Linked DNA regions of Rhodobacter capsulatus SB 1003. The protein of the gene in region 2 interacts with the protein of the main gene of each other region in a pairwise test. Links are inferred from orthologs where the notes say so. Each region holds a gene or a part of one and is shown on either strand. Other genes may lie near its edges.

What was found. The genes of interacting proteins can lie anywhere in the genome.
Region 1: the proteins of rlmB (region 2) and tsaE interact in binary tests that used the Escherichia coli proteins (3 or more experiments, as listed by UniProt). The link is inferred for Rhodobacter capsulatus SB 1003 from one-to-one orthologs.

The regions. Positions count from the first base shown.
Region 1 is NC_014034.1:48,324-53,113, forward strand. What follows is about bases 952-3,708. They hold tsaE (tRNA (adenosine(37)-N6)-threonylcarbamoyltransferase complex ATPase subunit type 1 TsaE), read right to left. Parts: upstream 2,690-3,708; coding sequence 2,213-2,689; downstream 952-2,212. Other genes in these bases: RCAP_RS00195 (nucleotidyltransferase family protein), read right to left, coding at 952-1,234; RCAP_RS00200 (aminoglycoside phosphotransferase family protein), read right to left, coding at 1,210-2,211; RCAP_RS00210 (PAS-domain containing protein), read right to left, coding at 2,729-3,708. In the rest of the region: double-strand break repair protein AddB, read right to left, coding at 1-555; more of RCAP_RS00195, read right to left, coding at 542-951; more of RCAP_RS00210, read right to left, coding at 3,709-4,336; sensor histidine kinase RegB, read right to left, coding at 4,421-4,790. UniProt on the Escherichia coli protein: Required for the formation of a threonylcarbamoyl group on adenosine at position 37 (t(6)A37) in tRNAs that read codons beginning with adenine.
Region 2 is NC_014034.1:2,968,529-2,973,518, forward strand. The notes cover bases 965-3,921. They hold rlmB (23S rRNA (guanosine(2251)-2'-O)-methyltransferase RlmB), read right to left. Parts: upstream 2,862-3,921; coding sequence 2,067-2,861; downstream 965-2,066. Other genes in these bases: RCAP_RS13775 (DegT/DnrJ/EryC1/StrS family aminotransferase), read left to right, coding at 965-1,321; RCAP_RS13780 (CoA-binding protein), read right to left, coding at 1,436-1,855; RCAP_RS13790 (hypothetical protein), read left to right, coding at 3,144-3,921. Outside these bases: RCAP_RS13770 (NAD(P)/FAD-dependent oxidoreductase), read left to right, coding at 1-44; more of RCAP_RS13775, read left to right, coding at 137-964; more of RCAP_RS13790, read left to right, coding at 3,922-4,121; RCAP_RS13795 (calcium-binding protein), read left to right, coding at 4,360-4,990. UniProt on the Escherichia coli protein: Specifically methylates the ribose of guanosine 2251 in 23S rRNA.

The DNA.
Region 1 (4,790 bases), 2.9 Mb from region 2 along the record:
CCGTGCCATCGTCTCGACGACACGCCTTTGCCGCCCCTCGGCGTCGAGGTCGGTCTCGAAATACCGCGACACGATGCGGATGAAGGCCAGGCTTTGCCGCCAATGTTCCGCATGCGAGGCCTGAATGTCGAGACGCTCGAAAACCTCGGGATGCACGCCTTCGCTTTGCATCTCAGCGAGCAGCGCCAGCAGGCTGTCGGTCAGGCTGAAGACGCCCGATCCGGTCTCGAATCCCGGCAGCCCCCGGGCGAGACGGTCCACCAGACAGGCCAGTTCCAGCTTGCGGCGCAGCGCGGGGACCGGCGCGGGCAGACCGGGCATCGGCACCCGGGCCAGATCCGAAATCAGCTCGATCCGCGGTAGAAAGCGGGTGCCCAGACCGTCGAATTCCTCGCGGACACGTCGGCTCATCCGCCCGGCGTTGAGGATCAGGCGAACCCGGGCCATCGCCTCGGGCGGCTCGTCCCGCATCCGCTGGACCAGCCCCTGCACCAGCTCCCGGGCGAAATCGACGCCGGGCGGCAGGGCGAAGACCTGCGGGTCAGCGGGCGGCATCGGACAACAGCCCCTCTGCCAGCGAAATGCATTCGGGTCGACCGACGTCACACCAGCCGCCGGGATGGACGACACCATAGGCACTCCCTTCGGCCAGGATCCGGTTCCAAAGCAGATTGAGCGAGAAAACCGGGTCCGGAATCGTCTCTATTCCGGCCGGATCGAGGATTTGCGCCCCGGTATAAACATAGCCCGTTCCGCGACGGATCCGGCCATCGGGCGCCAGCGCGAAATCCCCGGCGCCGGTATAACCCAGCGCCGCCTCGCGCGGGACCAGCGCCAGAAGAGCGGACATCCGACCGCCGTCCCAAGCCTGAGACAGGGACGTGAGCACATTCGGACCGGTCCAGACCGCATCGGTGTTGAGCGTGAAGACCGGCCCGGGACCAAGAAGCGGCAGGGCCTTGCGCAATCCGCCGCCGGTTTCCAGAAGAAGATCGGTTTCATCGGACACCAGAACCCCGGTTCCGGCCAGATGCGTCAGGATCTGATCGGCGTGATAATGCACATTCGCGACGATGCGACCGATCCCCGCCGTCCGCGGCAGATCAAGCGCATGGTCAAGCAGCGGCCTGCCTGCCACTTCCAGCAGCGGTTTCGGCCGGTGCAGGGTCAATTCCTTCATCCGCGTGCCAAGACCGGCCGCGAAAAGCATCAGCGCATCGGGTGTTGACCGCATTGCCGTCTCATCCTTTCGAGCAGTGCCGCATCGGGCGGCAGCAGCGCTTGTGTCACCAGCGCGCGCAGCGGTGCAAGAGCCTCGTGGCCAAGATCGCGGTGCAGTTGGCCCCAGACCCGCGGGATCAGATCGACATAGCCGGGCTTTCCGCCCGCCAGACAGAGACGCGCGAAAATGCCGAGGATGCGCAGCGCCCGTTGCGCGCCGATCAGGGCAAAGGCGCGCTCAAGCTCCGCCAGATCCAGCCCGCCTGCGCTGGCATAGCGGCGAAGTTCGGCCGCAAGGACGGCGGGCGCCACATCGCGGCGGGCGTCTTGCAGGGCCGAAACCAGATCGTAGACCGGATGGGTGGCCACCGCGTCCTGAAAATCAAGCAGTCCCAGGCGGGCGACACCGCTGCGGTCGGGCAGCCAGATCACGTTTTCGGCGTGAAAATCGCGCAGGGACAGAACCGGCGGCAGGGGCGCAAGACCCTCGCAAAGCCGGGTGACAAGGGGCGCGATCGCCTCGGCGGCGGCGGGGTCGCGCAGCGGATACCAGTCGCGGGCCAGCGACACGAGCGCGCCAAGCCCCGTCGCATCGAGGCGGGGAACGAAGTCGGGCGGCGGCCGACGGTGCAGATCAAGCAGGAAATCGGTGATCACGGCGTAATGCGCCGCCTCGCTTGCGGGATCTTGCCGCAGCAGCCGGGCCAACTGGTCGTCGCCGAAATCCTCGAGCAGCATCAGCCCGGTCTCGGTGTCGATACCGAAAATCCGCGGCGCGGAATAGCCCTGCGCCAGCAGCCAGGCATCGATGCGCTGAAACCGTGTCATCTCCGCGCCCGGGGGGGCGATCATCAGAACGGCGGTGTCGCCCTTGCGATGCAGCCGTTCATACCGGCGGGCAGAGGCATCCCCGGCCAGGGGGCGGCGCCTGGCCCCGGCCCAGCCGCAACGGCTCAGGAAGGTAAGGATGTCGGGTTCGGTCGCGGCCATCTCAGTCCTGCCCCAAGGTCGCAAGACGCGCCCCCCAATCGGCCTTGCCGCGCAGCAGAACCCGCCGCGAGGCACCGGCGTCAAGCAGCGAAAACTGCAGGGACAGAGCCTTTTCGGGCAGAAGATCGCCCAGACGTTCGGGCCATTCGATCAGACAGATCGCGGTGTCGAAGGCCTCCTCCAGACCGAGTTCGACGGCTTCGTCGGGATGGGTCAGGCGGTAAAGATCGGCATGCCAGATTTCGGGATCGGCGCCATAGACCTGCACCAGGGTAAAGGTCGGCGAGGGCACATCTTCGGGTCCCCCCAGACGGGCGCGGATCAGGGCGCGGGCGAAATGGGTCTTGCCCGCGCCGATCGGACCCTCGAGCAACAGCACATCCCCGGCCCGCAACAGCCGGGCCATCGCGATGCCGAAACGGTCGGTGGCATCGGCGTCAGGCAGATTCAGGGACAGAAGAACGGGGGCATCTTGCATGGCCGCACTCTAGCGGCCCTGCCCCCCGCGGCAAGCCCCTTAACTGGCCAGAACCTTCACCGCCCGGTCCTCGTCGAAGATCGCCCGGCTGGGCGGGTCCAGGGTCACGACGCCTTTCGGCAGAAAGCTGGCCATCATCGCCCCGCCGGTCATCGGCGCAAAGCGGCAGCCGATCATCATCCCGTCTTCGCGACGCCGCACCGTCCCCTCGATCAGCGAACGCTGGCCGAGACGGTTGTTGAACCCCCGCGCCAAGGACCAGAGATCGGAGCCGTCGCATTTGCCCTGCCACAGCCGGACCGCATCCAGAATGGTGGTGCGACGCAGCGAAGTATCGGTTTCCACGCCCCAAAGCCGGTCATAGGCGGCATTCGAGGCCGTCAGCTCGCCCGAGGGCTGGAACACCGCCACCGCCTCGCTCATCATGTCGAGGATTTCCTGGCCCTGTTCCAGTTCCGCCCGGAACCGGCGGGTCAGCGACACTTCGGACGAGATGTCCTCGAACAGGAAGGCCACGGCGCCATCGGGATGCGGACGGCCGGTGACGCGGTAGGTCTGACCCGAGGGCAGCATCCAGGTTTCCGAATGGAAGCCCGCGGCGGCGGCCTGTTCCAGTTCCGTCATCTTCAGCCGCCAGCTGCGATAATCCTTCGGCTCGGGCATCATCCGCGCCTCGCGCAGACGGTCGAGAAAGGCATAAAGCGTCGGCCGGTTCGACAGGAAATCGGTGCCAAGCTGGGTCAGATCGATCAGCGCCGGGTTGAACAGCTGCAGCTGCCGGGCGCGGTCGAAGATCGCCAGACCGATCGGCAGATCGGCAAAGGTCTTGGTCAGGGTCTGCACGAAATCGCGCAGCGCCTTTTCCGCCCGCACCGTCGAATCGGCCGGCAGGGCGAAATGCAGCGCGCCCTTGTCCATCGGGAAGGAATGGCAATCGAACCAGGCCGCCCGCTGATCGCCGTCATCCAGACGCAGCCGCCGCGGTCCGGTGTGCCGGGCGTTCTCATCCATCTGGAACAGCCGCGGCAAGGGCCAGAGCATCGCCTCTTCGGTTTCGGCAAAGGCGCCCGAGCGCAGCACATAGGCGCGGTTCGCCCAGGTGATCGTGCCGGTCTCGTCCTCGCGCCAGATCAGCGTCGGCGCCCGGTCCAGCGTCAGCCGCATCAGATCCAGTTCATCTTCCAGCGCGCGTTGCGACAACCCGTCGACCAGAACGCCGCGGCCCTCGGCCTCGGGATCGATGAGGGTGATGCGCGCCAGGCCGTTCACCTCTTCGGCGATCAGCTTGATCTGCGTGCGACGACCCTCTTCGGGTTTCGACACCATCTCGATCCGGCCGCGTTCGGCCAGGGTCAGCATCGCGGCCGCGAAACCGTCGAACCGCGGCGCGACAAAGGCAAGGAGCCGCGCCCAATCCGAGAGAGCCATCGGCGAGGATTCCAGCAGCGCCCGCGCCGGGCCGGTCGCATCGATCAGATCCTGATCGTCGAACAGGAACACCGTCTGTTCCAGCACCGGATGCGTGGCCACCCTTGCATCCGGACCGGTCTTGCGCACCGAGACCATGCTCAGCAGCAGCAGCGCCAGAAGCGCCGATCCGACCGAGGTCGCGACAATCAGGATCGCCTGGAATATCTCAATCTGCATGACTGCAGCCCTCTCGCCTGTCCCGCAGTCATGATTGATGAATAAAGGTTAATGTGCCGTTAAGTTAACGAACGATTGTGATCATCAGGCGGTGATCGGAACATTCTCGCCCAGCGGCCCGGTTTCGGGGGCGATCAGACGGCCGATGTGCCAGCGCAGCTCGACCACCGCGCCCGAGCGCCGCGGCACCGGCGCATTCTTCTGATAGGGCTCGGATCCATTGGCGAATCGCAGTTTCGCCCCGGTGCGTTCCAGAAGCGTCTTGGCGATGAAGAGGCCCAGCCCCATGCCCTCGTATTCCTTGCGCTCGGCCGAGCGGGTCGAGATGAAGGGATCGCCGATGCGGTTGAGAACATTGGGCGAATAGCCGCGGCCATCGTCGGTGACGCGCACGATGATGCTGCGGTCGGTCCATTCCGCATCGACCCAGACCGTGGTCTGCGCGAAATCGACC
Region 2 (4,990 bases):
CCGGGATGACCTGGTTTTCGCTGCGCGACCGGCTGGGCCTCTAGGCGGCGCTTGGCCGCGTCGCGAAACTTTCACTTGGCGGGCGCGGGGCACGGGTCTAAAGCGTTTCTGAATGTCACATTCAGGAAAGCTGAACATGCCCCGCGACGGTCAGACCCCTCCGAATTGCTATGATGCCGAACCGATCCCCGAGGCCGCCCGCGCCGAGATCGAGCGGCTGCTCGCCACCGGGGATCTGTTTCGCTACACCTCGGACAATGCGCCGGTCGCAAAACTGGAGGCCGAATTCGCCGAATTGATGGGGGTGCGTTACGCGGTCTGCGTCGCGTCGTGCTCGGCGGCGCTGTTCCTGTCGCTGAAAGCTTTGGACCTGCCGCGCGGCGCGCGCGTGCTGGTGCCCGCCTTCACCTTTGCCGCCGTGCCCTCGGCGATCGTGCATGCCGATTGCGAGCCGGTGCTGGTCGAGGTGGGCTCGAATTTCCGCATCGATCTGGACGACTTCCGCGCCAAATTCGACGACACGATCGCGGCGGTGATGATCAGCCACATGCGCGGCCACACCTCGGACATGGATGTGATCCTGGAGCTGGCCAATGCGAAAGGCGTGCCGGTGATCGAGGATGCGGCGCATTCCTTGGGCACGCTCTGGCACGGGCGCAAGATCGGCACGATCGGCAAGATCGGCTGTTTCAGCTTTCAAAGCTACAAGATGGTGAACGCGGGCGAAGGCGGCGTGCTGGTGACGGATGACCCGGAACTGGCGGCGCGGGCGATCATCATGTCGGGCGCCTATGAGCAGAACTGGAAGAAGCACCCGGGGTTGCAGAACAGCTTCGTGCATTGGCAAAACAAGCTGCCGCTTTACAACACGCGGATGCAGAACCTCTCGGCCGCGGTGATCCGCCCGCAGCTGCCCGAGGTGGATCGGCGCGTCGCCGCCGGGCTGGCGAACCATGATTATGTGGCGGAAAAGCTGAACCAAAGCCCCTGGCTTGACGTGCCGCCGCCGCTGGCGCCCGAGACCCGCGCGCCCGACAGCCTGCAGTTCAATCTGGTGGGTGACTGGACCGATGCCGAGGCGATCCGGCTGCAGGACGAGGCGAAAGCCCGCGGCGTTTCCGTGCAGGTCTTCGGGCTTTCGCCGGACAATGCCCGCGCCTTCTGGAACTGGCAGTTCCTGGGCGAACAGCCCGATCTGCCGAAGACCCGGGCGATGCTGATGCGCGCCTGCGACACCCGCCTGCCCGCGCGGCTGACCCGGCCCGAGCTGGATTTCATCGCCTCCGCCATCGTCGAGGCGGCCGCGGCGGTCAAAGGCTGACACCGCGCCGCCCCGGTTCGGCGGGGGAAAGAGCGTATTTGGGCCAAGAAAAAACCCCGGGGCTTTTTCTTGGGAAAAATACGCTGGGGGGTATGGGGGGCAAACCCCCCCGCCTCACATCCCCAGCCGCGCGATCTCGATTTTCGGGCAGCGGTCCATCACCACAAGCTTGCCCGCCGCCCGCGCCCGCGCCGCCGCCTCGGGGTGGATCACGCCGAGCTGCAGCCAGAGCACCCGCGCCTCGGGGCGGTGCGCCAGCATCTGATCGACCACCCCGGGCACGGCCTCGGGGGCGCGAAAGACATCGACCATGTCGATCACGATCTCTTTCGGGATCGCCGCCAGATCGGCATGGACCGTCTCGCCCAGCGCCACCTGCCCGGCCAGCCCCGGATTGACCGGGATCACCCGGTAGCCGCGCGCCTGCAAAAACGCCGCCACCGCATGCGCGGGGCGGTCGGGATTGGCGGAAAAGCCCAAAAGGGCGATCGTGCGGGTCGCGGTCAGGATCTCGCGCAGCTCGGCATCCGTCATCGGGCCTCCGGTCAGAAAAAGCGCCCGGACCACTTGGGCACCGGGCGCGAAAGTGCGGAACGAGGGACAGTGACAGTCAACGCGGAGGTTCCGGATCCGCGTCTCACCACTGAGACATAGGAATGTGAAAGCCGCGTTAAAGGGTCGCAGCCAAAGATTCCCGAAAAATCGCCCTTTCGTGATCTTGGCCGCCCTCTGTCGGCGGCCCCCGTCAGCCCTTCGTGCGGGCGCTGGTCGCGGCATAAAGCGCCACCGCCGCCGCATTCGACACGTTGAGCGAGCCGAAAGCCCCGGCAAAGGGGATCCGCACCAGATGATCGCAGGTGGCGCGGGTTTTCTCGCGCAGGCCCGGGCCCTCGGCACCCAGAACGATGGCCACGGGCCGCGTGCCCACCTCGGCCAGCCCCTCGGCAAGCGTCATCTCCGCCTCGCCCGCCAGACCGATCAGCACATAGCCCATGTCGCGCAGCGCGCCCATCGCCTCGGAGAGGTTGGTGACGCGCAGATAGGGCTGGCGTTCCAGCGCCCCCGAGGCGGTCTTGGCCAGGGCCCCGGTTTCGGGCGCGGAATGGCGCGCGGGCGCGACCACGGCGCGGGCCCCGAAGACCTCGGCCGAGCGCAGGATCGCGCCGACGTTATGCGGATCGGTGACGCGGTCGAGCATCACGACGAGGGGCAGCCCCGCGCCGGTCAGCGCCACATCGGCAAGCTTGCCCCAGTCGAGCGGCTTCACCTCCAAAGCCGCGCCCTGATGCACCTGATCGGGGCCAAGCGGCACATGCGCGTCGAACTTGCGCGGATCGACGATCTCGGGCGCGAGCCCGCCCGCCGCGATCGCCTCGGCCAGCTTGTCGGCGGCGTTCTTCGTCAGCACGAGGCGCAGCTTCACCCGGGCCGGGTTCATCAGCGCGTCGCGCACGGCATGCAGACCGAAAAGCCAGAGCGTTTCCGCCGCCGCCGCCCGCTTGGCGCGTTCCTTGTCGATCACCCAATCCGGTTTCTTCATCTTGCACCTCTCATGCGATCTCTGTGCGCTGCGGGGCAGGCTTTGGCAAGAGGGCGCAAAATGCTGCTTGACGCCCCCCGCCCCCTTCGTTACATCGCCCCACGTCGGGTGACGAGCTGCAAGGTGCGGCAGCGGACTGTAACTCCGCCGGGGAGACCCACGCCTGGTTCGATTCCAGGGTCACCCACCACTTCCCAAAGTGGTGAGGATACCGACAGGCCCGCTTGTGCCGGGCGCAAATCCCGCTACTGTGACGCCATTGATTGCAGCAGGCGCGAGCAAATGCAGCCGGATTACACTGTTTTCTTCATCGTTCAGGCCGGGCGGCTCGAATATGAGGCGCTGATCTTCGTGGCCTCGTTCCGCGAGGCGAACCCCGATTTCAAGGGCCGTCTGATCGCCGCCGAACCGACCGGGGCGAAATGGTCCACGCCCGTCGCGATCTCGGATCCGGTGCGCCGCTTCCTGCGCGATCATGGCGTCGAGATCCTGCCCTTCGAGAACCGCCATTTCGGCGAAAGCTACCCGCATGGCAACAAGATCGAGGCGATGGCCGCCCTGCCCGCGGGGCCCTTTGTCTTTTTCGACACCGACACGCTGTTTCTGGGCCCGCTGTCGCAGGTGGCCTTCGAGTTCGACCGCCCCTCGGCCTCGATGCGGCGCGAGGGCACCTGGCCCGAGCCGCAGCTTTACGGCGCCGATTACACCACGATCTGGAAAAGCCTGTACGACAAGTTCGGGCTCGATTTCGACAGTTCGCTGGACGAGAGCCAGTATGAAAACTACTGGCAAAGGTATCTGTATTTCAACGCGGGCTGGTTCTTTGGCGCCGATGCCCAGGCCTTCGGCAAGCGCTTCCTGCATTACGCCCATGCGATCCGCTGGGACACGCCCGACGCGCTGGCCAGCCAGTCGCTTGATCCCTGGCTCGATCAGGTGGCGCTGCCGCTCGTCATCCACAGTTTCGGCGGCGGCCGGCCCGGGCCCGGGCTGGCGGGGCTGGATGGCGATGTGACCTGCCATTACCGCGCCCTGCCGCTGCTTTATGCGCGCGAGTCGGATGCGGTGGTGGCGCGGCTCGAGGCGATCTGCGCGCCGCAGCCGGTGAAGCGGATCTTGCGGCTGCACGAACCGGCCCGGAAGCTGATCTACCAGCGCAAGGGGTTGAAGCTGCGCGCGAAAATCGACCGCAACGCGCTGCCGCGGCGGGAATCGATGCTGCGCAACGCGATCAAGCGCGAGAAGCTCTGGCTGCGCTGAGCCTGCTCCATAGTGACGCACGGCGGGTTTCCCTGACTTGCCGGATCGCCACGACGGCGCGACCCTCGCCCCGAGACGCTCGTATACGGTGACACGCGCATCCGTCCGGGGCCTTGCCGACCGGCTTCGGCATCCTGCGGATCCGGGGCGCTCGCGGACTTTGAAGCGCCAGGGGTCATTGCCGGATTCGGATCATCGCCCGGGCGTCAACCATTGCGACCATGCTCAGGGGAAACAGATGCCAGCAACTTTCATCACGACGGATTCCATCGGCGCAGGATACCAGTTCACCTTTTCCGCAAATGACGAGCAGCTGACCGTTCTGGCGGGCGCGACCCTCGGCTCGACGACAACCTCGGCGATCCAGGCAACTTTCGCCACCGGCCTGAGCCTGTCGATCCTCGGCACGGTCTTTGGCGCACGCGGTCTGTATCTTTACGGAGAGGCGACAACGGTGTCGATCGCCACGGGGGGCATGCTGCACACTTCGCAGCAGAACCCGATGGAGATTGGCGTTTACCTCGCCGGGACCGGATCAAGCCTGAGCAATGCCGGAACCATTTCCGCCCCGATGACCATTGGCGTGCTGTCTGCGGGCCACAACATGATCGTGAACACCGGGCGGATCGACGCGGCTTCCGCGGTGTTCATGAACCTGTTTTCGGGCACCGGCGACAGGCTTGTCAACTCGGGCACGATCACGGCCAACAGCGCCTCGGACGGGTCGATGGACAATCGCTACAACAACGCCGTCTTCAACGAGGGCGGCAATGGCCGGATCACCAACCTGGCCGGGGGCGAGATGACCGCAATGTCCAGCGAGGGCGCCGGGGTGCGGCTGGGGGCCTATGGCGGCGGAACCGTGGTGC